Regions from separate parts of the Metabacillus dongyingensis genome, predicted to be linked through region 2. Evidence: riboswitches for the same ligand, from Rfam matches in the RefSeq annotation. Region 2 holds a riboswitch; each other region holds the start of a gene.
The links. Region 2 has a riboswitch for S-adenosylmethionine ahead of fbpA (Fur-regulated basic protein FbpA). Riboswitches for the same ligand answer to the same signal wherever they lie in the genome.
Positions count from the first base shown of each region.

Region 1: linked by a shared signal. The riboswitch ahead of K8L98_RS22000 (alpha/beta hydrolase) and the one ahead of fbpA (Fur-regulated basic protein FbpA) in region 2 are both predicted to bind S-adenosylmethionine.
Region 3: linked by a shared signal. The riboswitch ahead of K8L98_RS05680 (bifunctional homocysteine S-methyltransferase/methylenetetrahydrofolate reductase) and the one ahead of fbpA (Fur-regulated basic protein FbpA) in region 2 are both predicted to bind S-adenosylmethionine.

Region 1 is NZ_CP082944.1:4,427,343-4,437,594, forward strand. It holds SAM riboswitch class I at 82-195, opposite strand; gene K8L98_RS21995 (DUF4395 domain-containing protein) at 272-685, opposite strand; SAM riboswitch class I at 901-1,008, shown strand; gene K8L98_RS22000 (alpha/beta hydrolase) at 1,083-1,853, shown strand; gene K8L98_RS22005 (AAA family ATPase) at 1,904-2,635, shown strand; gene K8L98_RS22010 (D-serine ammonia-lyase) at 3,100-4,440, opposite strand; gene K8L98_RS22015 (Cof-type HAD-IIB family hydrolase) at 4,568-5,440, opposite strand; gene K8L98_RS22020 (DeoR/GlpR family DNA-binding transcription regulator) at 5,571-6,410, opposite strand; gene K8L98_RS22025 (ABC transporter ATP-binding protein) at 6,379-7,392, opposite strand; gene K8L98_RS22030 (ABC transporter permease) at 7,392-8,264, opposite strand; gene K8L98_RS22035 (ABC transporter permease) at 8,261-9,115, opposite strand; gene K8L98_RS22040 (alkaline phosphatase family protein) at 9,232-10,065, opposite strand; gene K8L98_RS22045 (ABC transporter substrate-binding protein) at 10,055-10,252, opposite strand, start outside.
Region 2 is NZ_CP082944.1:1,594,727-1,604,978, forward strand. It holds gene K8L98_RS07900 (ABC transporter ATP-binding protein) at 1-681, shown strand, start outside; gene K8L98_RS07905 (ABC transporter permease) at 697-1,542, shown strand; gene K8L98_RS07910 (LLM class flavin-dependent oxidoreductase) at 1,561-2,907, shown strand; gene K8L98_RS07915 (aliphatic sulfonate ABC transporter substrate-binding protein) at 2,935-3,954, shown strand; gene K8L98_RS07920 (hypothetical protein) at 4,025-4,426, shown strand; gene K8L98_RS07925 (aliphatic sulfonate ABC transporter substrate-binding protein) at 4,472-5,485, opposite strand; gene K8L98_RS07930 (DUF2325 domain-containing protein) at 5,824-6,111, shown strand; SAM riboswitch class I at 6,257-6,364, shown strand; gene fbpA (Fur-regulated basic protein FbpA) at 6,466-6,618, shown strand; gene K8L98_RS07940 (LolA family protein) at 6,818-7,723, opposite strand; gene K8L98_RS07945 (RNA polymerase sigma factor) at 7,724-8,236, opposite strand; gene K8L98_RS07950 (ABC transporter ATP-binding protein) at 8,461-9,402, shown strand; gene K8L98_RS07955 (ABC transporter permease) at 9,399-10,252, shown strand, end outside.
Region 3 is NZ_CP082944.1:1,149,685-1,159,936, forward strand. It holds gene K8L98_RS05670 (SDR family oxidoreductase) at 1-859, opposite strand, end outside; gene metH (methionine synthase) at 998-4,417, opposite strand; gene K8L98_RS05680 (bifunctional homocysteine S-methyltransferase/methylenetetrahydrofolate reductase) at 4,410-6,263, opposite strand; SAM riboswitch class I at 6,340-6,471, opposite strand; gene K8L98_RS05685 (YajQ family cyclic di-GMP-binding protein) at 6,656-7,147, opposite strand; gene K8L98_RS05690 (CvfB family protein) at 7,497-8,351, shown strand; gene K8L98_RS05695 (BMP family lipoprotein) at 8,547-9,515, shown strand; gene K8L98_RS05700 (methyl-accepting chemotaxis protein) at 9,527-10,252, shown strand, end outside.

The DNA.
Region 1 (10,252 bases), 2.2 Mb from region 2:
TATTTAATTTGCTAAAAAACAAAAAACCTCTTCCTGAAAGCCAAGAAGAGGGTAAGATCAAAGGTAAAAGACCGTTCACTCTTCTTATCTCTCAAGCGAAATCACGCTTGTTGGAGTTGGCACAGTTCTCAGGAAAGTCCGAGTCTGCTGCCGAGGTTTCAAAGGGCCAAATCCCTCCACCTCTCGTGATAAGAAGTTTCATATTTTCGATGTGAGTCCTACTTTACGCTGGTATTTTCAAAAAGTCAACACTTTTTTTATAAAAATATGACTACTTTGAAAGCCTGCGGTATCGGTATTGCTGCCACTGAAAACGAATAAAGCAGCCAACACAAAAGCCTAATATGGCAACGAATGCAGCTAGCGCGACCATAGCGGTAAAGATATAAGCCAGAGTCATCCAGTTCATCATATAACCAAGAAAACCAAGACTAAGACAGATGACTGCAATCATCTGATTGAACTGCTGCTGTTCGAAATCCTCGGGAATGTATTCCGAAGGCTTTTTTCTTAAAAAGAGCTTTGCCGTCTTCATAATAGGGTTAAATTTAAAAAGAAGCCCCATTAATCCTGGAATAAGAGGTATAAGAAGAAACCAGCCGGATCCTGAAACCCAAGCGGCTGCGACAGATAACACAATAAACCATTGATTCGTTAATACAAGAGGTTTAGGAATCGTATTCACTTAAATCCCACCTATCTGATTGGAATATTAGTATTCTACTCCTATTTTTGTCATTTGTGAAGATAGAAACTTCAGGGGATTTCCCCCCCTTAAAAGCGTGTGAATGGGGTACTCAAATCGCTGATTCTCTGCTTTCATAACCTCAAAGTTTATTGACAGTTAGAAGGCGGCCGTGATAAGATCATTAAAACCAACTAAACCAATCAGAATTAAATAAATTATCAAGAGTGAACGAGAGATCTGGCTCCGCGACTTCACAGCAACCGCCGGCAAACGGAAAGGTGCTCCCACCAGCAAAGCTGCTGTGCTTTGGTTGATAGAGAAAAAACCTCTCTTTATAGCCAATGAAAGAGAGGGTTTTTTATTTTATGATTTGTATGAATTGGAGGAATCACAAATGACTGAAACGATTTACTCTGTATTGCCCGGTGCTGAAAGCTTTTTTTATAAAGGAAATGAGATTGGCATTCTGCTTTGCCATGGATTTGTAGGAACACCTCAAAGTGTTGGAGAACTGGGAAAACTGCTTGCTGATAAAGGCTTCACCGTTCTTGCCCCGCGATTAAAAGGCCACGGGACAAATGCTCACGAGCTTGAAGCCTGCTGTTATCTGGATTGGATCAAAGACATTGAACAGGCTTATTTAAAGCTGAAAAAAATCTGCCGGAAAGTATTTATTGCAGGTCAGTCTATGGGCGGCATCCTAGCTTTGCATTTAGCTGGCAAATACAAAGAAATCAGCGGTGTGATTACGATTAATGCTGCTTTAAGCGTGCCTGGATATGAGTCTTTCGAAGATCTGACAGAGCCAAGGTTCATTGCTGAAGGAAAACCGGATATAAAAGCAGAAGGAATCGAAGAAATTACTTACTCAGCTGTTCCAATTACAGCCGTTCATAATCTCCTTAATCTTATAAAATTTATAAAACCAAAGCTTTCAGAAGTCTCATGTCCGCTGCTCGTTTTTAAATCCGAAGAAGACCATGTCGTCCCTCCGGACAGCTCCGATACCCTTTTTGAAAATGTCTCATCATCTATGAAAAAAATCATCAGTCTAACTAACTCCTATCACGTTGCTTCCATGGATTACGATAAAGAAATTATTGCAGATAGAACCTCGGATTACATTCATTTGTGCTGTCATCCATTCTACAAAATTTCCGTTTAGCCAATGACATTCATCCGGCATTCCTGCTAAACTAAGTGCAGGTGATAAACATGTTTTTAAAATTAATCAAATTAAATAAAGAAGAGATTCCTTCGTTTGAAACGTATCCTTTTTCCATTCCTGCCATTTCACATTTGGATGAACTTAAAATTAAAAGCCCTGTTACTTTTTTTGTAGGCGAAAATGGATCCGGCAAATCGACTTTGATGGAAGCCATTGCCTATCAGTGCGGGTTTAATACCGCTGGCGGCAGCCATCATCTTTATGAAACTAGAAGCTCTCAATCTGATTTAGGAAAGTATATCAAGCTTGCCTGGATGCCTAAAATTAAAAATGGCTTTTTCCTAAGAGCTGAGTCCTTTTATCAGTTTGCATCCTATCTGGAAGAATTGAATGAAGAGCCATTGTCAGGTGACGTTTTTGGCCCATATGGCGGTAAATCGCTTCATCATCAATCACATGGTGAATCTTTTTTATCCCTCTTTCTCAATCGTTTCGGCAATGGCAAGAAAGCCGTCTATTTATTGGATGAGCCAGAGGCCGCACTTTCTCCATCAAGACAGCTGACCCTGCTCCGCATCATTCATGACTTAACAAAAGACGGCGAAGCGCAATTTATTATTGCCACACATTCTCCTATCCTTCTGGGATTTCCCGGGGCGAATATATTAAGCTTTGATTCGGAAAGCATAGCTGAAATCGATTATACCGAGACGGATCATTATCAGATTACAAAGTATTTTTTGGAGAAATCGCAATCGGTTTTTGGAAGAGCTTTTTAAAGAAGAATAATCTGAGTATTTACACCTTGCCTTTGCTCCTTAGGATTTCAGAGCCTTAACACCATTAATCTATGCCCCTTATAAACCTTATGGGACATTTAAGCTTACCATGCAAGAACGTCTGCCAATCCGAATAAAGAGATGTTTAAAGAAGCCTTCGGGAATGCTTTCCAAAGGCTTCATTACCAAACAAGTTTTTCACGTTTAAAGTTAAAAACTAACTGTAATGTTCTATTTCTGCAAAAATATTTGGAATCAACTTGCTATTCCTAATTGCTGGTACTACCCGAAGACGGGGAGTTTCTCTTTAACATAAAAGAAAAGATATATCATAATTCTTAGGAAGATCTTTAATTATCATAAAGAAAAACTCCAGCTGGGTACTGAAGTTATCTTTAATCTGCTTCATATCTTTAGTCACTTAAACTTCCCTTGTTTAGGAATACAAATCAGATCTAAAACATTTAAAGTGATAACGTTGCTCCTTTTTTATAATATTCGTTCATCGTTTCTTTAGGAACCATGCTTCCACCGGTAGCCCACATAAGATGTGTAGCATTTTTCATTTTATCTGTTAAGTTATGATTTTGTATGTATTCTTTTCCTTCTTTCTCAATCCATAACTTTACCGGCCCTATTACACCGGCTAATGCGGAAGGCTCCAGGTGAATGTTTTCTGTATCGACCAATGAGCTTAATAGTTTAAATAATTCATTATCACTTACCGTATAACTTCCGCTTAATAAAGACTCGATAGTTTGACCCACGAATCCTGATGGCCTTCCGACCGCAAGGCCGTCTGCTGATGTGATGTTGTCAATTCCAAAATCTTGTACAGAAACTTTATCATGCAGCCCTGTTACTAGCCCAAGTAACATACATGGAGAATGTGTAGGCTCTGCAAAGAAGCAATGTACTCGATGCTGATACATAAGTTTTAAGCCAAAAGCCACTCCTCCCGGCCCACCGCCTACTCCGCATGGAAGGTAAACAAATAGTGGATGGTTTTCATCTACAGTTATATTTAAATCTTCTAATTGTTTTTCAAGTCGAATTGCTGCCACCGCATAGCCTAAAAATAAATCACGAGAGCTTTCGTCATCAATAAAGTAACAATTCGGTTCGCTATGCGCCTGCTTTCGGCCCTCTTCTACAGCTTTGCTGTAATCTTCCTTATATTCGATAACCGTTACTCCTTTGCTTTTAAGAAGATCTTTTTTCCATTTCTTTGCATCAGCAGACATATGGACCGTTACTTTAAAACCTAATTTGGCACTCATTATACCTATACTTAACCCTAGGTTGCCTGTAGACCCTACAGCAATTGAGTATTGTGAAAAGAAGTTTCTGAATCTTTCACTATCAAGGATGGAATAATCGTCATTTACTGCCAATAAACCATGTTTAAGTGCCAACGTTTCTGCGTGTTTCAACACTTCGTAAATGCCGCCGCGTGCTTTAATGGAACCCGAAATGGGAAGGTGGCTGTCACATTTTAATAAAAATGTCCCTTCTAATGGATGCTCATACAAGTGTGATAACTGTTGATGCATCGCCGGGATGGGTACAATAGGAGATTCAATGATTCCGTTTAGTTTTCTTGTTTCAGGAAAAACTTTAGCAATGTAAGGAGCAAAACGCTTTAACCTTTCCTCGCCATCTTTTACATCTTTCTCATTAAGCGGTAGTTTTTTTAATCCAGTTTGAAATGCTTCATATTTAGGATTTGACCAAAATACTTCCTTTGTAGCAACTAAATCGTTTAATAAAGGATATTCTTTTATCCAATCTTGAATAGTTTTCATCTCTCTCCTCCTCCATTGGGATCGTACTTTTTTCTGTATCTTTATATTGCCATCTTAATGTCCAGAAGTTCTGCCATTATGATATATATCCATGCTATTTTATCGCTCTCTCCTTCGGCATTGCCACTTATTTTTGAACCACGAAGTTCTCCATATATCGATATATCGCATAAGCTACCCCATTCTCATCATTTTTGAGGGTTGTCGTTGTACAAACAGTTTTTATGACATCTTTCGCATTTCCCATTGCTACGCTGTATCCAACTTTCTGGAACATGGATAAATCATTGTTGCTGTCCCCGATTGCCATAGCCTGCTCTAAGGAGCCATTCATCGAGAAAGCCAATTTTTCAAGGGCCGTTCCTTTTGAAGCGCTTTTACTAGTCATTTCAATGTTATGATCAGCAGATGAAACAACCATCAACTCATCAAACTTTTTGAATTGGTTCCATGCTTCCTCTAATTTCTTTTTATCAAAAGAACATGCTAAAATGTTATAGAATTCTTCCTCCTGTTTTAAGATATCATGATAGTTTTCTACTAAAACATATCCAAACTGGTCAAATTGCCTTTCTGCTACTTCAACTAATTCTTTCATATCTGTACTCAAATCTGCGCTTTTCAAACTTTTAATCTCATTATGGAAATGTTCTCTTCCTTTTTTAAGAGTATAAATGGCTTTATCAGTAAACACTTCGTAATAATAATTCCGTTCATCTAACCATTGGAGAATAGATTCGACACGATCTTTAGTTATTGTAATAGAAGAAATGCACTTTCCGCTTTTTGAATGAATGGTCGCGCCATTTGTCCCGATTACAAATGGGGAAATCCCGGCTTTTTTACAAATTGTTTGAACATCAAAATAAGCCCGTCCTGTTGAAATAACTACTTCAAAGCCTCTATCTTGGGCATATTGAATCGCCTTTATATTTTCTTCACTAATTTCATTCTGGTCGTTTAATAATGTCCCGTCTAAATCTATCGCAATGAAACTCATGCTATATAGCTCCTTTTCTCATTCTATCTATTAAATTTTCTTTCTAGCTTTTTACCTGCTATCAATAAAAATCTATTAAAAAAGAGAGAGAACTCCCTCTTCCGTCTCGATATGTCCTTTTATGGATTGACTATGCATGAATCCAATTGATTTCCTCTAATTTTGAATGATTTCTCCATTCCTCAGGAAATGGCTGCTCGCAGACAATCACATCGACTTTTTCTAGAGGACAAACTTTACAAAATGTATCGACACCAATTTTAGAGTAATCCGTTAACAATATAACTTGCTTTGATACCTCGACCATCTTGCGTGAAACTAATGTTTCATGTAAATGATAATTACTAACCCCACTTTGAATGGAAACACCACCAGCTGAAATGAACGCTTTATCAATATTAAATTGATTTAACATTTGTTCAGTGAGACCGCCGCATATAGATTGATGTTTTGGATCAATTTGTCCTCCCAGTAATAGAATTTGTCCTGTAAACTTATTTTGATTGAGCAATTCGGTTAACAAAGACGACACAGGAAGAGAATTAGTTAAAATTGTAATGTCTTTTTTATTTTCAATACACTGCGCAAATTCAAGCATGGTTGTTCCTACATCAATGGCAATCACATCTCCGTTAGAAATGAGTTCAACTGCCTTTTTCCCAACCTTGACTTTCGCATCTTGATTCACCGTTGTACGCTGTGTGAATGGAGGCTCCTCAAATTCAAAGACTGTTTTAATCGCTCCACCGTAAACCCTCTTTAAAAGTCCTTTTTCCTCTAATATCATCAAATCGCGTCGAATCGTTTCCTCTGAAACATTAAATTGATCAACTAATTCCATAACTTTTACTTTTCCCATTTTGTTCAGTTCTTTTAAAATTTCATTCTTTCTTTCTTCTGGCAAAACAGACATATTTGTTCCTCCACCATCTAATAATTTATAAAATAATGCATTCTTTCTTCGGTACAAGAATATGAACGCGTGCTCCTTGCTCAAACATTTTTCCTCGGTGGTGAAGATAGTCTACATGGAAAGCGGACTCCTCTGTTTCTACTTCATATCTTAAAACATTCCCTGTCATGGAAACCTCTTTAATAACCCCTCTAATTCCCCAGTTCTCTTGTAAATCCAAGCTACCTTCACCAACAGAAACTAATTGTAAAACTTCAGGACGAATGGCGACTTCATTCCCTTTTAGTTCTGTGCTGCGAACAAGTTTACGGAAAACTTCCATATTACAAACATTATAATTTCCGATAAATTTTGCAACAAATGTATTGACTGGAGATGTATAAATTTCTGATGGAGAACCGGATTGTACAACTTGTCCTTTATTCATGACAAAAATTCGATCAGACATCGTCATTGCTTCTTCCTGATCATGAGTAACAAAAATAGTTGTAATATCTAATTCTTTCTGTATTCTCTTTAATTCTTTTTGCAAACTTTTTCTAATTTTAGCATCCAATGCGCTTAACGGCTCATCCAAAAGCAGTACTTTCGGCTCCATGACAAGCGCACGTGCAAGAGCAACCCTCTGCTGTTGTCCGCCAGATAATTGATGAGGATAAGATTCCTCTTTTCCTATTAAATCAACCATCTCAATCATCTTTTTTACTCTTGATTTACTATTTTTTACCTTCATCATTTTAAGGCCGTAAGCAATATTATCAAAAACGCTCATATTTGGGAAAAGTGCATAAGACTGAAACACCATACCGACTTCACGCTGACGCGGTGATAAATTAGTAATATCTTTTCCATCAATTAAGATTCTTCCTGCATCAACGCCTTCAAGGCCCGCAATGGAACGTAATAATGTACTTTTTCCGCATCCGCTTTGCCCAAGAAGTGTAGCAAATTCTCCTTTTATTAATTTTATAGAAATATCGTTTAAAACGACTTGATTTTCATACCCCTTAGTCACTTGATCGATGGTTACATAGCTCATTATTTTTCACCTTCTAAAGCAGTATTTTTACGACGATATTGTTTTTTAAAAAATGAAAGAATTCGATTCTTATTTGTCACGACAGGATTCTTTTCGTTTCTAAATGTAAGTTTTAATACAGTCCCCGTTAAAAGTAAAATCACTGAATAATAAGTAATAACAATTGCACTTGTTAAGTGACCACTGCTGTTTAATTTGTCAGCAAGATAAATTTGAATGGTTTCAAATCGGCCCCCGACAAGCAAATTGGCAAAAGCAAATTCACTAAATAAAAGAGCGACTGATAATAAGGTAGACACTAAAATCCCAGATATAATATTGGGAAACACCACTGTGCGAAACGCCTGAAATTTTGTAGCACCCAGTAATTCAGCTGCATCAACAAGCTGCACAGCATTAACCGTACGAAGACTGTTGCGAATACCTTGATACATAAATGGCAGAATGGTTATGAAATAAGCACCAATTAAAATCCAAGGTGTTCCGGCAATTTGAATTGGTCCATCTGAATATACCTTGATTAATCCAACAGCTCCAACAATAGGAGGAATTCCATAAGGAAGCATAGCTGCTGCTTGCAGCAATCCTTCCCATTTAGCGAAATATACTGTGATGATAAAAATAGTCGGAATCATAATAACAACACTAAGACCGACAGACATGACAATTAAAAACAGTGTTCGTTGAAAAGCATCATAAAACCGTTCATCTTGAAATAATTCAATATACCATTTCATTGTATAACTCTCAGGCAAAATGGTATGATCCCATTTACCGGCAATCGAGAATAAAAATGTTCCTACTAGCGGAATTAATAAATAGATAACTAGTAATCCAACCAGCACTTTATGAAAAGTCAATGAAGATTTCATCGTAAATCCCTCCTAATGCGGCGCATCATTCGTTCATTGAACCACATCGCCCCTATCATGGTCGCTGCTAGAAGCACTCCCATCGCACTGCCTAGCTGAGGCTTTAATGCAACGTCACTAGCAACTAGAGAAGCAATTTGCAATGACAATAAGTTATAGTTGCTGCCGACCAATGCATAGGCTGTAGCGTAAGCTCCCATCGCATTAGCAAACAAAATACTGAATGTACCTACAATACTAGGTAAAAGAACTGGAATCCCAATGTGAAGCCAAAATGAGAATGTTGACCCTCCTAATAATGAAGAGGCTTCTTTCCATTGTTTCTTAATTCCTTGATAAGACGGGTAGATGAGCATAACAGCAAGCGGAATTTGAAAATAAATATAAACAAGAATGAGGCCCGTCCATGAATATAAATTAAAATCTGCAAACACATCCCAGCCAATCATAGAAAAAAGCAGCGTAAACAACCCATTGTTTCCAAGTAAAATAATATATGAAAATGAAAGGGGAATCCCCTCAAAGTTCGACGTCATATTGGCAATCATCAGCAGGCGATTTTGTATTTTTTGTGAGAACTTTGTAAACGAATAGGCAGCAACGACTGCTATAATCACAGAAGTCACAGCAGAAACTAAGGAAATGACAAGGCTATTTTGAATGGCTTGTAAGTAAAATTTACTTTTAAATATGGTAATGTATTGATTAATCGTAACTTGAATTCCATCGTCTGCATAAAAACTATTTTTAATCATTGCCACTAATGGTCCTAGTTCAAATCCAATCACAAACATAATAAACGGCAGTAAAAGAGCTAATAAGTAAATTTTTTGTTTTTTTATTTTTCGCAAGACTTCTCGCTCCTCTATGTTCTCTAACAATTTAGGAATTGGTTTAAAAGTAAGTTCATTAAACCAATTCCACTTAACCTTCATTCTTCATTTTAATGTTGAATATGATATCCCTTTTAAAGTGTGATTTTTCCGTTTAGGCCCGGCAATCGATATGAAATCATTTTATTGGACGGCTCAATATTTAAAAGTTCACAAACGAGCGGTGCAAAAGCTAATTGCGGAATCACTTCACTGTAAACGCCAGGCTCAACTTTTGGACTGATGATAAAGAGCGGTACATCACGCTCACCATCAGTTATGCCGCCATGGTTGCCATATTCACTCATGCCATGATCAGATGTAATTAAAATGTGGTAACCTTCTTTGATCCAAATTGGCAAAAGTTGTGCCAACAAGCTTCCCATTTTTAAGATTTGTTCACGATATTCTTTCGATTCTGAACCGAAAATTTCTCCTTTTACGTCTACACCGAGCGGATGGATATATAAAAAGTGCGGGTCATACTTTCTGCGCAAGGCTTCTGCATCCATTAACACATGACTGTCTGGATAGTCATCATCCCAATAAAATTTTCCATATTGAATCGGCTTAGACTCATCCTCTTGCTCACGATCTTCAAAAAAATGGAATGGCGCGCGATTATAAAGTTCGCTTATCCAGTAATACGATACCGTTCCGTTTCTTAAGCCGTTTTCTTTCGTAAGATGAAAGAGACTTTTCTCAGTAGATAAGCGAACAGCTTGATTGGACGTAATTCCGTTCACTGATGCCGGTGTACCCGTTAGTAACACTTCATATAATGGACGGGAAAGACTTGGGAGTTCCGACTTTACTTTGTAAAGTGCTGCCTGATTTGTTTCAACTAGATGTTGAATAAATCCAAGAGCCTCACATGCTTTGTCATATCTCATACCATCAACAACTATTGCTATTACTTTATTTGACATGGACTAACACCTCTTCTTGCCAAATCTGCGGTAAATTTTTAGCCGTTTCTTCCCAATCTTTGTAATCTTCAATTGGTTTTGCATTTTTGTACTGTTCTTCTGGAACCATTTTTTCAGCTACTTCTTTCGGAAGTTCTACATCCCGAATTGGACGGGCAAACCCTTTAGCTAAGTTAATTTGTCCTTC
Region 2 (10,252 bases):
AATGACGGTGAGTTTATTACGATCATCGGACCAAGCGGATGCGGCAAAAGCACCATGCTGAAAATTATTGCCGGACTTGATACGGATCTGTCGGGCAGTGTTCAGATCGAGGGGGAAGAAGTAAAAGGACCGAGTATTGACAAAGGGTTTATCTTTCAGGAACCGAGACTTTTTCCATGGTACACGGTTGAGAAAAACATAGCAGCCAATTACTCGCTTCATGAAAGAGAGACGTGGAAAAAAGTAAAGGAGCTGATTCAGCTTGTAAAGCTGGATGGGTTTGAAAAAGCCTATCCTAAGGAGCTGTCAGGCGGAATGGCACAGCGTGCTGCGATTGCAAGGGCCCTGCTTAGAAATCCAAAAGTGCTTTTGCTCGATGAGCCGTTTGGAGCGCTTGACGCTTTTACAAGATCCCATATGCAGGAAGTGCTTCTTGATATATGGCAAAAGAACCGGACAACGATGCTCTTTGTGACACATGATATCGATGAAGCTATCTATCTCGGCGACAGGGTCGTCATTATGAACGCAAGACCGGGTTCCATCCGAAAAACGGTGACGATTGATCTGCCGCATCCAAGAAAAAAAACAAGCCGCCCGTTTCAGGAATACCGCCAGCTTATTTTAAATGAGTTTGAAAAAACGGAAGAGCTTGAGCTGCTGAACAGTGCAGGTATCTAGTGAGGTGAATAGGAGATGAGTCAAAAAGCTTTATGGATATTTACACCAGCCTCCAAGCAGGGGAATAAAGGCTTCTTAACAAAACAAAAGAAGAAAAAGGCTCAAACCAGTTCTTTTATGAGGGGATTATTGTTTCCCGCTGCCATACTCGTCATATGGGAGCTTGCAGGTTATCTGGGAGTCATTTCTCAAACTTTGCTGCCGAGGCCAACGGACATTTTTGTTTCATTTATTGATCTGCTGACAACAGGCAATCTGATCTATCATTTTCAGGTCAGTTTACTCCGTGCTTTGGGGGGATTTCTGATTGGAGGAACACTCGGGCTTCTTGCCGGTCTTCTAGTTGGCTTTTCAAGTAAAACAGAACAGACATTGGATCCGACCATGCAGATGCTGAGAACCATTCCAACACTTGCTGTGATCCCTCTGTTTATCTTGTGGTTCGGGTTCGGGGAAGTTTCCAAGCTGCTTTTAATTGCCAAAGGTGCTTTTTTTCCGCTCTATGTAAATACTTTTCTAGGGATCCGGAGTGTAGATACAAAAATGTTTGAAGTGGCCAAGGTATTGGAATTCAGCAGATGGAAACAAATTAAAAATTTGGTGCTGCCATCAGCTCTCCCTAATATTCTGCTTGGCTTGCGTCTTGCTCTCGGTGCAGCCTGGCTCGCTTTGGTAGCTGCGGAACTGATGGGCTCGAGTGAAGGAATCGGCTATCTGATTACAGATGCCAGACAATTTTCTCAAACAACGGTCGTTTTCGTGGGAATAATCATTTTTGCCGTTTTTGGAAAGGCTTCGGATTCTTTTGTCAGGTTCTTTGAGAGAAGACTGCTTAAATGGCGGGACAGCTATAAAGGCTAATACTTAAGGGGGATAATAATGGCGGAGCGAAAAAAGCGGAAAATGCATTTGAATTTGTTTCTGACAAGCATGGGTCATCATGAGGCAGCGTGGAGGCATCCGTCCTCTGAGATAGGACGGATTCATGATATCGGCTATTATCGCGAGATTGTCCAAAAGGCAGAAGCAGCCAAGCTTGATTCTATTTTTCTGGCAGACAGGTATTCTGTTTCTAAACAAGCGGTTAAATTTGGGGAGCTTGGAGGCGGGGGCCTGGAACCTCTTACTCTCTTATCGGCTCTCGCGGCCGTGACAGAAAAAATCGGCCTGATTGCCACCGTATCCACCTCTTTCAATGAACCTTTTAACGTAGCAAGAAGGTTTTCTTCTCTTGATCACATCAGCAAAGGAAGAGCCGGGTGGAATGTGATTACTTCAGGCACAGATGAGGAGGCGGTCAATTTCAATTTTGACCGCATTCCGCCTCATGCAGAAAGGTACAGGCGTGCAAAAGAATTTATGGATGTGGCCATCAAGCTGTGGGGCAGCTGGGAAGAAGGAGCACTTTTAAAAGATAAAGATTCAGGCATTTATGCAGATCATGAAAAAGTGCATGAAATTCAACACAGAGGCAATTATTTCTCGGTGAAAGGCCCTTTGAACAGTTCCCGTTCTCCTCAGGGTCAGCCCGTCATCGTACAGGCCGGTTCCTCAAAGAATGGAATTGATTTTGCGGCACAATATGCGGAAGCCGTTTTTACTGCCCAGCAGTCGCTGACAGAGGCTAAAGGATTTTATCAAGCCATAAAAGCAAAGGCTCTGGAATATGGTCGGTCCCAGAATGAAATCATTATCCTTCCCGGAATTTGCCCGATTATCGGCAGAACAGAAGCAGAAGCGAAGGAAAAGGAAGCAAAGCTGCATGAATTAACGAATCCAGAGTACAGCCTGATTCAGCTTTCAAACCGAATTGGGATTGATTTGACAGGCTATCCGCTTGACGGACCTCTTCCTCGGCTGCCTGACATCAGTGATATTCAGGGCCATAAAAGCAGGACACAGCTAATTGTGAGTTTAGCAGAAAAAGAGAAGCTGACAATTAGAGAGCTGCTGCTTCGTCTTGCAGGAGGGCGCGGTCACTTCACGATAGCAGGAACGGCAGAGCAGATCGCAGATGAACTGGAATTGTGGTTTGAAAATGGTGCAGCAGATGGCTTTAACATCATGCCGCAGCTGATGAGTGAAGGTTTTGATGACTTTATTCAGTTTGTTGTACCGGAGCTTCAGCGAAGAAGTCTTTTCAGAACGGAATATGAAAGCCATACATTGCGGGGGAATCTGGGTCTTTCGTTTCCGGAAAAACAACAAAAAATACGAAACTATTAGTTGTTCATTAGAGAGGAGCATGTATTCATGAAATCTGCAGCCAGCCTTGGAAAATGGGGAATTTTTTTAAGTTTACTAATGGTCATCCAGCTTTTTCTTACAGGGTGCGGCTCAGAAACGAGCTCTGCTGAAGAAGAAAAAGCCCCTTCTGCCGGTCAAAAAACGGTGGTTCACATTGGAGTTCAGGGAAGTACAGGGATTTTGCCATATGCACGGGAAAAAAAATCGTTTGAAAAGGCTTTTGAAAAAGCAGGGGCAGCAGTAGAGTGGCATGAATTTGCAAGCGGCCCGCCGCATTTTGAAGCACTTGCTTCAGGAAGACTGGATTTTGGGGCAACTGGAGGGACACCGCTGATAGCAGGACAATCAGGAGGTGTTGATTTTAAAGCCATAGCGGTAACAACAGACGGTAAAAAAGGAAACTCAATCGTTGTTCCAAAAGGAAGTGCTGTTAATGAACTAAAGGATTTAAAAGGGAAGAAGATTGCAGTAGCAAAAGGTAGCAGTGCCTACAATTTCTTATATATGGCGCTTGAGCGGGCAGGATTAAAAGATGAAGACATTAAACTGGTTCAGCTTCAGCCGGATGAAGCGCGGCCAGCGCTCGATAATGGCTCAATTGATGCATGGTCTACATGGGAGCCATACGTGACGACGGCCGTATTTCAAACAGGAGCGGATGTCCTCGTCAGTGGGGCAGACTTAAATATCAATGCCCCAGGCTTTCTGATTGCACGTACAGGTTTTACGGAAGAGCATCCGGAACTGACTGTTCTCTTTCTGAAAACATATGAAGAGGTCAGAAAGCACTTTACTGAAAATCTAGATGAAGTATCGCAGGAAATAGCAGATGCAGAAGGAGTGGACGTAGACATTATTTCAACTGTCCTGAAAAATTCTGAACCTATCCTATCTCCTGCAACAGATGAATTTAAAAAAGCGCACCAGGATCAAGCTGATTTTCTTTTTGAAGCGGGAGGTATTCATAAAAAACTTGATACCTCTGAAGTCATAGAGAATCGCTACATTGAAGAAGCCTTGAAATAAGATGAATGCGGGAAATGAGAGTATGCTTTTATCAGCATCCTCTTTTTTCTATATAAATGGAGGGAAACAAATGAAGGATCTTTTGTTTGTTATTGGCCCTTTGATAGGTGAGCGGAAGATGAAATCGTTCTGGACCAATTTGGCTGAAAAAGGATGCAGGGCAAAATCAGTTTATCTTTGTGATTTTCACCCGGATGTTCTTTTTAACCCCCAGTACGGTCATCCGAAATTCCGTCATTTAATAGATGGAATAAACTCCTCAAGAGTCGTCATACTCGCGGTTCCAAAACAGTTCCTGCCTTCTTTTTATGCGATGCAATCCATCCTTGAAGCTTTACCTGCTGAGATTTTTAAAGGAAAGCTGCTGATGCCTGTGTTTTCACCTGCAGAGGAGAATGAAGACATTCCGGAAAAGATCATGCGTCTGATTAGCCGTTTTCATGAAACAATTATTATAGAAGAAAGCAGATAAAGGCCCTCCTTGAAGTTAAAGGAGGGTTTCATTTTTCATATAGGCTTACTCATATTCCTTTAATACTTTTTCAATGAATGAATTATCCACTACTTCCGAGACGTTCAGTTCTTTTTTCAGTCCTCCGAGTTCGAGCAGAAGATCAGCAGTGCTTTGCTGTTCATTTATGATGCTCTCATCGATCGGTGAGTTTGCAGGCACGGAGTTTTCAAGAACTTTTCGGATCACTACTTTATCCGTTTTCTTAAGTTCAGAATAAATCGCAATTGCTTCTTCTTGGTTTTCATTTTGCCATCTCGTTGCTTTTTCTGAAACTTTCAGATAAAGCTCAACAAGTTCAGGATGTTCATCAGCAAATTGAGTGCGTACGATTTGAAAGCCAGGGCTGAAGGTGCCGATCGCTTTTCCGTTCGAGAGAACTCTTGCTTCATTTTTTACAACTTGGATGGACTGATAAGGCTCCCAAATCGCCCAGGCGTCTACTTTATTCGTTTCAAAAGCAGCCTGCGCTTCATCAGGCTGAAGCTGAATGATCTGTATTTCAGATGGATCCATGCCTTCCTTTTCAAGGAAGCGGTACAGCAATCCAAATGCGCTGCTTCCTTTGGCAACCGCTACTTTTTTTCCCTTTAAATCCTCTGGTTTTTGAATAGGGCTATCTTTATGGACAAGAATAGCATCCCCTTTTTCTCCGGTGCTTGCTGATGCGATTTCTTTAAACGGAATATCAGCACCCTGGCCGGATAGGACCGGAATATTGCCGACCCTCCCAAAATCAATCCTTCCTGATGCAATGGCTTCAAAATAGGAGGGGCCGCTTTGAAATTCGACCCATTTAACTTTTGCGCCAGCCTTATTGAATTCTTCCTCAAACCAGCCTTTATGCTTTGCAAGCAAAATAGGCCAGATGCTTTGCTGAATACCGATATTGACCGTTATACCCTCTTTCTTTGATTCGCTGTTCTCTATTGAACCAGCTGATTTAGACCCGCACCCAGAAAGAAGGGTGAGCAGCATAAAGAAAATCAAGTACCCAGTAAAACGATTCGTTCTTTTCATATTCATCCCCCTAGAAGATATGTTGAAATAGTAACTCATTTTCACTTCCTTTTCTCCGCTGAAACAGGAAAGGCCCTATCTAACAGCATAAAGATGCTGCTAGACAGGGCCTTCGGTTGACAGATCGGCTTATGTATGAATATATATCCATGTTAATACTTACTATTCCGATTTGTCAAGTGTGATTTATTTTCAAATCACATTGATAAATCAGAATATTCGGAGTAAAATAATAACAATAACTGAAAACGTCGACCAGACTGCTGGAGGCTTTCGTTCCTGTTTATTTTTCTCACAGAATGAAAGCCTCTTCGTCTATACAAAAGGAGGATGCTGTTATGAAGTATTTGCTGATTGCAGGCGGGGATCGCATCGAGCCCATCGTGGCGAGACTTGCGCAGGAAGGGGTAAAGGTGATTTCTCATCTGGACGGAAGAAAACCCAAGATGACCGTCAAAGAAATTCCATGCAAAGTGGAGGTGGTACTCATACTCACCGATTACATCAATCACAATCTCTCCACGATTGTAAAAAGAAAGGCTCAGGAGAAGGCGATTCCTGTTTTTTTCTCGAAACGCTCATGGACCTCCATATCCTGTGAATTGAAAAAAATCATGACAGCGTAGTCTAATTATGCATTAAAACCAACTTGACACATATGATTAATTAGTATTAAAATAAAATCAGAAAAATCGCTGATCGGTCGACCGAAAGCTCATACCAATAGGTATGGGTTATTTTTGTGGGGACACTATGGTCTAATAGAAATTCTTCTTATCAAGAGAGGCGGAGGGAATGGCCCGATGAAGTCTCAGCAGCAGCTTCTACGTGTGAAGACTGTGCTAAATCCATCAAGCTTCAGTGCTTGGAAGATGAGAAGGGGCACGTTCATTTTAAATGAACCCTCTTCTTTGTAATCAGAAGGGGGTATTATTTATTCCCCCTTATATTAAGAAAAAGGGGTGTCTGAATTGGGAAACATGATTCGTCAGGCTATTGAAAAAAGAAAAAAACATCTCATCGGCAAACTGCTTAGCAACGGTATTTATAAGAAGAATGATTTACATTTATTTGAGCTGACTTTAACGGAGCTTGAGGAGGAATTCAAGCGGATTTTAAACGTGCAAAATTAAATGAGAGTGTTCCAAAAGTCTAACTTTTGGTCACCCTGGCAGACTGGCAGCTTACCTCAGCTGTGATAGAAATAACTATCATACAAACCAAAACCACTTAAATCATGCAAAGAAAAAAGCTGAATCAAAAGTGTCGTTTTTAAAACGGCCTTTTGATTCAGCCTTTTGAACAGGTTTGAACCCGAGATATTATTAATCTTTACTGCTCGCTTCCTTCATCTGTTTCCTCAATCGGACTATTGAACTCTTCAATGATTTCTGCACCTACAGGCGGTTCAAGTTTAAATAATCCATGATTTTTTTCATATTCCTTTACTTCAAACTGGATGACTTTAGGCTGATCATCGATTGCTTTCCCCTCAGCCACAAGCATTTCTTTCACCACATATCCTGTTTCTTTATCAAACCAGAACTCAACGGTCCTATCAGCACTATAGGTAATTTGATAACGGTCAGCCTTTCGTCCAGCGATCGTCGTTTCCCCTAAACTCTTTATCTGATCAGGATCTAATTCATTTAGAATGTCTTGTGTATATTGAGAAGCTGTTAAAAGCAGTTCAGTAATAGTAAATGTGTTCTCTTTTTTATCGTAACTTTTCTGGAACTTTCCATTTACAACTGTCACATTCCCGTTCTCATATTCCCGTCTTTCTTTTCTTCCTGAAACGTACTGCTTACTCCTGTCATCAAAAACAATATAAATAATCAGCTCTGTTTCCTTCTTCTTTTTATCCTCATCCTTATGCTCCAATGGTTTGTCCATTTCTAAAAACTTGTCTCTGATTAACTCATTGAGCGCTCTTTCTATCGCTGCTTTGACAGGAGGTGTGTTCCAGGCTGCAAGACACAGGATGAAGAGGGATGCACAAATGAGTGCTGCGCGTTTTAAGTATTTATATGGAATTGGCTGTTGCTTTTTCTTTTGAGGAAGCATGACCTCTTTATCTTCGAGAATGATGTCCAAAGCTTCTTCAAGCTGCAGAAATTGTTCAAAGGATTCTGAGCATTCTTCGCATTCTTCAATGTGCTCAAGCAGGGCATCCTGTTCCGGCTCTGACAGCTGATCAAAGATAAGAATTTTTTCCTGGCATTTTTCGCAGTTCATTTATAGCACCCCCTTACTTTTAAGAGCGTCCATTAATTTCTTGCGGCCCCTAAATACTCTTGTCTTTACTTTTGCAAGTGAAATTTTAAGGCTTGCGGCTATTTCTTCGTATGAACGGCCTTGATTTCTTAAGATGAGAATATTCTTTGTTTCTTGATCTAGTGTCTGAAAAACTTCTTTAACCTCGCCGATCATTTCTTTCGACAGAAATGCCCGTTCAGGTGTTTCGGTGTTGATGCTGATGTTGTGCTTGTATTCTTCACTCACATGCTGTACAGTGTCCTGATTTCGTTTCATTTTTCGTAAATGGTCATAGGTTGTGTTTTTTGACAAAATCGTAACCCAAGCTTCGATATTTTCAGGATATTCTTTCTCTTTGTCTGAAAAGTACCGAAAGATTTTAATTGAAGCATCTTGAAGGATGTCGTCGACTAGAGAAGAATTCTTGATTAACTTCCTGATGGTTTTCTCCATTCTTGGACGGTGCGCTTCAATCAGCTTTTCAACATTCACTGTTTCCAATCTTCCCACCCTTTTTCCATACTGAATTGACGTCTCATATTACGATTAGTTTCAAAAATATGTAAAATAAATCATAAAAAATCCAAACCTCTGTCATTATAACAAAGGAAAGCGTGTCCAAATGAAATTATTTTATGATAATGGAAACTTTTTCCCTGATGGTTCGTATTACAATTGAATACATAAATCGACAGAAAGAAAAGAGGTTTTAAATCATGACGCAGTATGCACTTGAAGTGCAGTCTCTGACAAAGAAGATCGGCAAAAAAACAATCGTGGATGATGTCAGCTTTCAAGTAGAAAAGGGAGAGATCTTTGGACTGCTTGGCCCTAATGGAGCCGGAAAAACAACAATCATCCGAATGATTGTCAGTCTGATTAACCGCACTGGCGGGAATGTCATCATCAATGGCCATAATCTCGATGATTCCTTTAAGGAAGCGATGAGCGAGATTGGCGCAATCGTTGAGAACCCGGAATTTTACAAATATATGAGCGGATTAAAAAACATCCGTCATTATGAACGAATGGCTGTAAAAGATATTTCAGAAAAACGCAGAAACGAAGTCATTGAACTTGTGGGACTTCAGCATGCGATGCATCAAAAGGTAAAAACATATTCTCTTGGTATGCGCCAGCGTCTTGGAGTTGCGCAGTCATTATTACATAATCCCTCTGTTTTAATTTTTGACGAGCCCACAAATGGCCTTGATCCGCAGGGAATCAGAGAGTTCAGAGATTACTTGCGCAAACTTGCAGACGATGGGATCTCTGTACTTGTATCTTCTCATCTGCTTTCTGAGATGCAGCTGATGTGCGACCGGTTTGCGATTATTGAAAAAGGAAAATTGATTCATATCTCATCCATGCATGATTCAATGGAAGAAAGCAAAGAAATGACGCGTGAGGTTATTTTTGAAGTAAGCGACAGCTCTGAGGCGGCCATTCTTATTAAAGAAAAAGGCTTATATGAAGGTGTAATTGAGGCAAATGGTGAGCAGCTTAAGCTTCATTTGGATAAGGAAAAGACGATGGTCATCAATCAGCTGCTCGTTCAAAACGGAGTCGGCGTATACGGAATCGTAAGCCATAAAGCAACACTTGAAGACCGCTTTTTAGAGCTGACGAACAAAGAGAAAAAGGAGCAAATGCAATGATTGGACTAATACAAAATGAATGGATGAAAATCTTTTCGAAAGTGTCCAGCTGGATATATCTTATATTAATAGTAATTATCGTATCCGGCGCTGCTTTTATTGATTATAAGTTTACAGAAAAGCCAAGCGAAGACTGGCGTCAGGATGTTCAAGCAGACATCACTCAGCTGCAAAAGGGAATGAAAGAGCTGCCTGAAGAAGAACGGGAATGGCAGCAAATGCAAATCGACGAAAAGCAGTTGTATTTGCAGGAAGATATAAATCCAAGTGCCAAGAGCACGTGGCATTTTCTGAATAATATCGTCTTTATGATCACTTCTGTCGTCACATTGTTTGCCGTTATTGTGTGCAGCGCCAACGTTGCTTCTGAATTTTCGGACGGCACCATTAAACAGCTTCTGATCAGGCCGCATAGAAGATGGAAGGTATTGCTTTCAAAATATATCGCAGCGACGCTTTATTCGCTTCTTCTTTTGCTCGTGCTGCTGACTGCCGGTTATTTAGCAGGTCTAATCTTGTTTGGAGCAGGCGACTTTAGTGAAAGAATGTTTGAGATTTCGATGGAAGGTCAAATGAATCCTGAAAATATCGTCGCTGTAGGCGATCAAACTGTGCTGAAGCTGCTTTATTTCCTGCCAAGTTTATTCATCGTGACGGCGATTGCTTTTATGCTGTCGACTTTATTTAAAAGTCAGGCGCTTGCCGTCGGCATCGGGATCTTTGTCCTCTTTTTCTCATCGACAATCGGAAGCGTCATTCTTTTCGTAGCTGAAAAATACACATGGACGAAATTTTTAATTTTTCCGCACATGGATTTGACCGTATATGCATATCAGGATAAAATCCTTGA
Region 3 (10,252 bases), 450 kb from region 2:
TGATTTTTCCGCCATTTACGTGAATCATCTGACCCGTTATATAAGTAGAATCGTTGCTGGCAAGGAAAACGTAGCTTGGAGCAAGTTCATCAGGCTGGCCGGGACGCCCCATAGGAGTGTCAGCCCCAAATTCCGAAACTTTTTTTGCATCAAAGGTAGATGGAATGAGAGGGGTCCAAATTGGGCCAGGGGCCACTCCGTTTACCCTTATACCTTTTTTTACAAGGGACATGGAAAGAGATCTTGTAAATGTTGTAATTGCACCTTTCGTTGATGAATAATCAATCAGCTGCTCATTGCCCGCATATGCTGTAATGGAGGACGTATTGATTATACTGCTTCCTTTTTTCAGATGAGGAAGTGCTGCTTTCACCATATAAAAAAAGGAGAAGATATTCGTTTTGAACGTCCGTTCGAGCTGTTCTTTTGATATCTCTTCAATTCCTGCCTGAGGATGCTGCTCTGCGGCATTATTTACAAGGATATCGAGTTTTCCAAGCTGATTGATGGTTTCTGAAACAATTTGTCCGCAAAAAGATTCTTCGCCTATATCTCCCGGCATAAGAATACATCTTCGGCCTTCTTGTTCAATAAGCCGTTTCGTTTCATTTGCATCCTCATGCTCGTCTAAGTAAGAAATGACGACATCTGCGCCCTCCTTTGCGTAATGGATTGCAACTGCCCGTCCAATTCCTGAATCTCCTCCTGTAATAATAGCCACTTTATCAAGCAGCTTCTCACTGCCCTTATATTGAAGTGCATCAAATTCAGGCAGAGGGTTCATTAAGTTCTCATGTCCCGGCTGTACATCCTGATGCTGTGCTGGCATTGTTTTTTTGCTTTGATTATCTTGACTCATCCAAATCCCTCCATGGTTTAATCATGATTAGTATGGTGAAAAGTATGTTGAATATGTAGCTGTTCTTTAGAATATATTCCCTGAATAAATGAGATGAAACGTAAAAATCCCCATAAAAAAAGAACTAAAACCTAAGTTTTAGTTCAATACATTGAAATATCTTGCTTCTGGATGGGCAACAACGAGTGCCGTTACTGACGCTTCCGGCTCCATCATGAAGCCTTCAGTCAGGTTCACGCCGATATCTTCCGGAGATATGAGGTCAAATAATTTAGCCTGGTCATCCAGATTCGGACAGGCCGGGTATCCGAAAGAAAAACGCTGACCCTGATATTTCGCAGAAAAGCGCTGATCCATAGTAAAATCCGGAGGATCAGGAAAGCCCCACTGGTCACGGATCAGCTGGTGAGTCCGTTCTGCAAGGCCTTCGGCAAGCTCAAGTGCCAGTGCCTGTACAACATGGCTCTTTAAATAATCTCCCTGCTCTTTAAAACGGTTGGCAATTTCCCTTACTTTTTTTCCGGCGGTTACCGCAAAGAAGGAGACATAATCTCTTTGTTTGTTCTCATCTTTTGGACGGATATAATCAGATATGCAGCGGTGCGGCAGCTTTGATTGCCTTGGGAATTCAAATGTCTGCAAGGTTTTTTCCGTTTCGGGATCCAGAATATGAAGCATATTGCCATCTGACTCTGCAGGGAAAAATTGATAAACGGCTGCAGGCTGGAACCATTTTTCCGCGTAGCCCTGTTTAAGAAGCTCATCTATTGTTTCTTTTAAGGCAACAGCTTTCGGATCTTTATTTTTAAGCATTTCCTTTACTTTTCCTTTTAGGCCAAGATGATGGCCAATCAGCATCTGCATGTTAATGTAAGGAATCAGATGTGACAGTTCGATATCTTTAATAATATGCCGCCTGCAATCCTCTGGCACAAAATAAGGAGAGGGAGTGAGTGCAGCCCTTTTTTCCAGCAGCTCTATTACTGCCGGAATTGCTTTCTTTTCAGCAGATCTTTCAGGAACGGCTTCTTTTTTCTTAAATTGTGTAGGATCTATTCTGATTCTGTTTGCAAGGGACAGTCCATCCATTGCATCCTTGGCGTAAATGACAGGTCCGCCGTACTGTGGAGCAATTTTTCCGTCAGCAAATTTTCTGGATAAGGCAGCACCGCCAACCATGATTGGCACGGAGATTTCAGCTTCTTTTAAATCCTGTGCAGTCAATACCATTTGCTGGGCGGATTTTACGAGAAGACCCGAAAGTCCGACGATATCGGGATTTTCTTTTTTGACAGCCAGAATTAAGTCCTGAGGTGTCACTTTTATGCCTAAGTCTACAACCTTGTAGCCATTGTTGCTCAAGATGATATCGACTAGATTTTTGCCGATATCATGAACGTCTCCTTTTACCGTAGCAAGCAGAATTTTGCCTTTCCCGCTGTCATCCTTTTTTTCCATGTGTGGCTCTAAAAAGGAGACGGATGCTTTCATGACTTCTGCGCTTTGCAGCACTTCGGCAACAATAAGCTGGTTTGTATTAAACAGCTCTCCTACCTCAGCCATGCCTTTCATAAGTGGACCGTTTATTATATCCAGCGGTGTTGCGTACTCTTTTAAGGCAATCTCAAGATCTGCAAGCAGTCCTTCTTTCGTACCCTCGACCACATATTGAGCAAGGCGTTCTTCTAGAGGAAGAGACTGAACCGGTTTTTTTACGGTTTTCTTTTTGCCTCTGTAGTGATTTGTAAAGGCAGCCAATGTTTCGTCATTCGTATTGAAAAGAAGAGTTTCTGACATTTCAATTTCTTCTTTTGGAATCGATGCAAATCGTTCGAGTTTCTCCGTATTGACGATTGCATAATCAAGTCCTGCCTGAGTGCAATGATACAAATAAACGGCGTTCAGTACTTCGCGTCCAACAGGCGGAAGGCCGAAGGATACATTGCTGACTCCAAGGATTGTCAGGCATTCCGGCAAGCGTTCTTTAATTAAACGGATGCCCTTTATCGTTTCTTCTGCCGAGCCGATATATTGCGCGTCTCCTGTTCCGACAGGGAATACGAGCGGATCAAAGATGATATCTGATGGATTTAACCCGTATTTTTGAGTCAGCAGCTCGAAGGAACGGACTGCGATATCAAGCTTTTGCTCAGCAGTCAGCGCCATTCCTTTTTCATCAATCGTTCCAACAACAACAGCTGCCCCGTATTTGTGAATGAGCGGGACGACTGCTTCAAATCTCTCTTCACCGTCTTCTAAGTTGATGGAATTGATGATCACTTTCCCTTGAGAATAGGAAAGTGCCTTTTCAATGACTAACTCATCCGTTGAATCTATGACAAGAGGTGCCTTTACTTTTTTCGTAATCTCTTTTATGAAGGCTTCCATATCTTCTACTTCTTCGCGGTCAGGATCAGCCAGACAAATATCGATTACATGGGCGCCATTCTTAACTTGAGCTCGGGCAATTTCAGCTGCTTCTTCAAATTTCCCCTCCGCTATTAGTCGTTTAAACTTTCTGGAGCCAATTACATTTGTCCGTTCTCCGACGAAGAGAGGCCGCATGGAATCATCATAAATAAGCGGCTCGATGCCAGAAACAGTATGAGCCGGATCACGTTCCGGAACGGAGCGGGGCTCGAGTTCACCTACAGCATCAGCAATGGCGGTAATATGTGCAGGTGTAGTCCCGCAGCAGCCTCCGACAATGTTCAGCCAGCCCTGTTCTGCAAATCCTTTTACTTTCTGAGCAAGAGAACGGGGAGATTCATGATAATTTCCTTCCTCATCAGGCAGGCCGGCATTAGGATAGCAGCTGACAGCTGTATGGGCCATGCCTGATAGCGTCCGGATGTGGTCGGTCATGAATTCTGGCCCTGTTGCACAGTTTAGACCTACAGATAAAGGCTTCATGTGCTCAAGCGAGATGAAAAAGGCTTCGATATCCTGGCCGGCAAGCGTCGTTCCCATAGGTTCAATTGTCCCTGATATCATCAGCGGAATTTCTTTGCCTGCTTGTTCAAAGGCGCGTTTAATGCCGAGAAAGCCTGCTTTCACATTTAATAAGTCCTGGCTCGTTTCAAGAAGAAGCAAATCAGCTCCGCCTGCAAGCAGGCCGAGTGTCTGTTCTTCGTAATTTTGAATAAGCTCTTCAAACGTTGCTCCGCCTGTAACAGAAAGTGTTTTTGTCGTAGGGCCCATTGAGCCCGCAACATAACGCGGCCAGTCAGGAGTTGAATATTTTTCAGCTGCCTTTTTGGCGATCTCCGCCGCTTTTTTATTTAACTCAAAAGCGAGGTGACCGAGATTATATTCATCAAGAACAATCTTGGTAGCGCCAAATGTGTTGGTTTCAATAATATCTGCTTTAGCGTCCAGGTAAGCATCATGAATGGATTCGATGACTTCTGGTGCAGTAATCGTTAAATACTCATTGCAGCCCTCGTATTCTTCTCCGCCGAAATCATCTGCAGAAAGATTTGCATCCTGTATCATGGTGCCCATCGCTCCGTCCAGAACGAGGATTTTTTTCTCAAGCTGCTTTTTTATATCAGACATGCGTAATCTTCCTTTCATTGACCTCAATTTGTTTCTTGTGAATGTAATTTGTCAGTTCAACGGTTAATTCATAGTTTAAAAATGGTGTAATTAAGTAGATTCCATTAAATAAGTCAAAGGCAGCATCGATCAGTCTTTTAGAAATCGCCAATCCTTCCTGATAGGCTTTCTCCCGATTGTCGCCTGCCCGGGCCATTCTTTCACGAATACTGTCAGAAAGAGTAATGCCCGGAATTTCGTTATGGATAAATTCTGCATTGCGGCTGCTTGTGAGCGGCATAATGCCGATATAAATCGGAACGGTTAAGTGCTTCGTTTCCTCATAAACATCAATCAGCTGTTTTTCTGAGTAAATTGGCTGTGAAATGAAATAATCTGCACCGCAGGCAATTTTCTTCTCCAGTCTTTTTACCGCTTTATCTAGATATTTAACATTGGGATTAAACGCAGCGGCAACTGAAAAATTGGTTTTTTCCCCAAGAGGTTTTCCTGAATAAGAAAGACCATCGTTAAATTGTTTAATTAAGCTGATCAAATCAAATGATGAAAGATCATAAACGGAAGTAGCTCCCGGAAAATCCCCGATTTTTGATGGATCGCCCGTAATCGCCAGCACATCCGTAAGTCCCAGCGTATGAAGACCCATTAAATGAGATTGAAGGCCAATTAAGTTGCGGTCGCGGCATGTAATATGAATTAAGGACCTGAGTCCAAGTGTTTGCTGAACGATGGACCCTACAGCCACATTGCTTATTCTCGGTGATGCAAGTGAGTTGTCTGCAAGTGTTAAGGCATCGATTCCAGCAGCTTGCAGTGCTTTTGCACCTTTTATAAATTTGTCCAGCCCAAGCTTTTTAGGAGGATCGAGTTCTACAATCAGAGAGCGCTTTTTATTGACTATTTCCGGCAGGGGAGGGTACTTTCTTTCCGCTGCAGACGTGACAGAAATCTCTTTCTTTCTTATTTTAACTTTCTTTTCTGTAACTGGAGGGAGTCCTTTAAGCGCTGCTGCCATTGCTTCGATGTGGATTGGGGTTGTGCCGCAGCAGCCTCCAATTAGTCTTGCTCCCTGATTTCTGAAGGCTAGAGCGCTTTCTGCAAAATATTTTTCTCCAGAGCCATAGACAAGTCTTCCTTCTTCAAGAGTAGGCAAGCTGCTGTTGGGATAAACAGATAAGAACGCTCTTTCCGGGAGCGGAATTTCTTCAAGTGATGAAAGCATATGGTAAGGACCAAGTCTGCAATTCAGACCGACAACGTCAGCACCAAGGGCCTCAAGCTGAGAAAGGCCTTCTTGCAGGGGTGTTCCATCCTGCAAGACTCCAATTTCGTGAAGGGAGATGTTTGTAATAATCGGGATATTCGTTTCTTTTCTGGCGATCTCTAATACGGTTTTAATTTCTTCAAGATCATAATAGGTTTCAAGCAGCAGACCGCTTACCTCTTCACTGAGCATAAGGTAAAGCTGTTCTCTGAAATTTCGTTTAATGTCCTCAAGGGAATAGGCATTTTTCTTGAAAGCACGGATGCCGCCTATTGTTCCAAGAACATAGGTGTTATTGCCGGCTGCTGCTTTTTTAGCAATCTGAACGGCAGTACGGTTAATTGCTCTCACTTCATCTTCAAGTCCATATCTTGATAGTTTAATATAGTTTGCACCGTAAGTATTTGTCTGAATGACATCTGCACCGGCTGCAATATACGCCTTATGAACATTTAATATTTCATCAGGCTTCGATAAATTCAATTCTTCAAAACACCTGTCAACTCCGTGTGAGTAAAGCAATGTTCCCATTGCTCCGTCGCCAATCAGGATCTTCTTCTGTAAATCGTTTAAAAGTGTCAAACTCCAAACCTCCTTAGTGCAATAAAAAAACAAAAAAAGCCTTCCAAGAAGAAGACTTTTGAACGTTCAGGACTTCTTCTTATCGTTCGATGGATGCATCGCTGGAATTAGCACCTTGGATTGAAATCTCTGATGAAGACAGATGATTTCATTATGCCAGGTTGCTGAAGCTTCAAAGGGCCAGTCCCTCAGCTTCTCTAGATAAGAATGGTGAAATATGAAATTTTAGAAAAAGATATTATATCTAATTTACATGTTTTTTCGGATAGATTCAATACAAAAATAAAACTTTTCTGAATAGACGGGGAATTTGTTGAGGGGAAATCGAAGCAGATACTTGCAGAACAACGAAAAAAACACTCAGCAGAGGATAGCCCGAGTGTTTGTTCACTTTATCTGAAATTAATGAATTGAACATCTATCGGCAGGTCGGCTCCGCGAACGGCTGCGATCACCTGCTGAAGGTCGTCCTTATTTTTGCCGGTCACACGGACCTGATCGTCCTGAACCTGGGTTTTTACTTTTAATCCGGAATTTTTAATAATGGCATTAATCTTTTTTGCATTATCCTTATCAATACCCTGAATGAGCTTAGCGCGCTGGCGAATCGTTCCGCCCGATGCACCTTCGATTTTTCCGTAATCAATATTTCGTGTCGCTACATTGCGCTTTATCAATTTAGAAATAAAAACATCCTTTAACTGATCCATTTTAAACTCATCATCTGAAACTAAAACAATCTCTTCTTTTTCAAGAGAAATGCTGCTTTTGCTCCCTTTAAAATCATAGCGGGTGCCAATTTCCTTCATTGTCATCGTAATTGCATTCGTCACCTCAGGCATATCCACCTTTGAAACAATATCAAAAGAACTGTCTTTCGCCATAAGAATCCTCCCAAAAGTTTATATTATCTATAGATTATAGTAGAATGAACAGGGGATAACAACTAACGAAGTGCGGAATCGCCCGTTTAGCTCCGACAGACAGATAAGAATTCCGCCGAAAAGTCCGGGTTTGACTTTTTGGGGGAATTTGTTCTGGCCGAGGAGTTGGGCGATGGAGCCGGACAATACGAAGTACAAAACGTAAAAGTTGGAGTAGTCTGCAGCAATTAAGCACCCGATTAGCCCAGGAGATTAGCCGTTTAGCTGCGCATTCATACATAAATGTCCGCTTCAATTTGAAAACTAACAGCAGATGCAACCTGCAAAAGAAAGGAACGAAATACAATTGATGAATCCAGGAACGTTTATGACGCTTTCGATAGATGAAAAATTAGATTATGGCTATTATTTAACAGATGGGGAAAGCCGTGTGCTCCTTCATAAAACGGAAATCACGGAACCGATTGATGACAAAGAAGAAGTAGAGGTTTATTTAATTGTTGATCATGAAGACCGTCTTGCTGCAACAATGAAGAAACCGAAAATTACCGAGGATCATTACGACTGGGTTGAAGTTGTAAGCGTAAGAGAAGACATGGGAGCGTTTGTTGATATTGGTTTATCCAAGGATGCCCTAGTAGCAAACGATATCCTTCCAGCGTTTATCGAGGTTTGGCCTGAAGAGGGGGACATGCTTTATTGTTCTTTGAAGGTAACGAAAAATGGCAGGTTTTTCACGAAGCTTGCAACGGAAGATGTCATGCAGGAGAATATCGTATCAGCAGAAGGTGCAGCCAACAATCAAACTGTGACAGGCAGAGTTTACAGAATGATTATTGCCGGCTCATATATTATTACAGAAGAAGGCTACAAAGGATTTATTCACTCTTCGCAGCGTAAAAGAGAGCCTCGTTTAGGCGAGCTGGTAACAGGACGTGTAATTGAAGTGAAAGACGATGGAACAATCAACGTATCTCTGCTTCCCAGAAAGCATGAAGCATTGGATGAGGATGCACAGCAGCTTTATGATTACATGGAATCAAGAGGCGGAGCGATGCCATTTTTCGATAAGAGCGACCCAGAGGATATTAAAGAACGCTTTAACATGAGCAAAGGCGCGTTCAAGCGTGCAATCGGATCATTAATGAAAGCTGGGAAAGTTTATCAGGAAGACGGCTGGACATATTTCAAAAAGGAACAGTAAGCGAGTTGATCGCTTGCTGTTTTTTTTGAGCAATTTCAGGTTTTTTGCGGATAAATTCTGAAATTTAATTAATATCATTATGCGTCTCAGTTATCTCAAAAAAAATTTACTCGCTTTACCCTTCCTGCAATAAAGATTTCCGTAAATCAGTCGATATGACATGAGGAGATACTTTTAAAGGGGAGAATACATCAAATGAAAAGAAAACATATTGCTGTGCTGCTTTCATTTTGCATCACGATTTTGCTTGCAGGCTGCGGACAAGCTGCAATGGAAAGCAATGCAGATGAAAAGATAAAGGTTGGGATTATGCTGTCTGACGTCGGACTGGGAGATCAGTCATTTAGTGATTCAGCATTTGGCGGACTAATTAAATCCCGTGATGAGCTTGGAATCTTATTTGATTATAGGGAAATTAAAGATACTGGCACCTATGAAAAGGGGTTGACTGAATTAGTTGAAGAAGGCAATGACCTTGTTATCGGACTGGGTTTTATGGTTCAGGAGGATCTTGAGAAGACGGCGAAAAAATATCCGAAACAGAAATTTATATTAATTGATGCGATTTCAGAGCTGGATAACATCACGTCGATTACGTTTAAAGAGGATGAGGGAAGCTTTTTGGCAGGAGTTGTTGCCGCCATGACATCAAAATCGAATACTGTAGGATTTATTGGAGGAGCGGATGTTCCGCTTATCAATAAGTTTGCAGATGGATTTTCAGAAGGTGCTAAAGCGGTTAAACCGGATATTGCCATTATCACGGAATATGCCAATGATTTCGGCAACGATAAACTTGGCAGTGAAATAGCGAAAAAAATGATTGGCAATAAGGCTGATGTTTTATATGCTGCTGCTGGCTTTACCGGAGTAGGGGCACTAAAAGCAGCACAAGAAAGCCGTATTTACGCAATTGGAGTTGACAGCGATCAGTATTTTTACGCTGAGAAATCAGTGATAACCTCTATGCTCAAGAATGTAGACGTGGGTATCTACCAGCTGCTTAAGGAGTATGCAAGAGAAAATAAGGTTCCTGAAGGACATATAGAATTAGGTTTAAAAGACAATGGTGTTCAGCTGGCGCCAATCCGCGTTATTTCGCTTACGGATGAACAGCGGAAAACTCTTGATGAATGGCAGAAAAAATTAGCAGAAGGCAACTAGGGGGATGACTTGTGTCACTTAAGAAAAAACTTTTGCTGAATTCACTCAGCATCATTATTATGGCAACTTTGATGATTGGTTTTATTATCGTGAATATGCTTTCCATTCAATCATCTAATCAAAATGAGGTTCCTGTTCTGCTAAATATTGAAAAGCTGCAGGGAGAGCTTACTGTAACAAAACAAAGTCTGAACAACTTTGCCTTTTCATTGACAGATGCTCAAAAAGAAGAGACTCTTCAATCACTTCAGAGAAATGAAAAACTGATTGAAGAAATAAATCAAACCGCGAAGGATAAAAATACAAAACAAGCATTTCAAAAGGCTTCAATTAAATTTAAAGCTTTTAAAGAAGAAACAGGCCAGGCTCTGAATCAAAAAAATCAAGCAGAAGCCAAGCGCCAGTCTGTTCGTGTTGATGGGATTTCCAATGATGTGCACTTGATGAATTTTTATTCGAATGAACGATATGAGATGCTTCAGGAGAACTTGAAAAAACAAATCGAATTCGTTATATTATCGGCAATAATCGGTACAGCTCTTTTAATTTTATTATCTTCTTATATTGTGATTCGAATGACAAATGCCATTACAAAGCCTCTCAAAGGGCTTTCCCATCAGGCAAGTGAAATTGCAAATGGAAATTTGGCAGTGGCTGCTATTTCCTATAAGGGAAAAGATGAAATAGCAGCACTGAATGATTCTTTCACTTCAATGACACATCAGCTTAAAGGACTT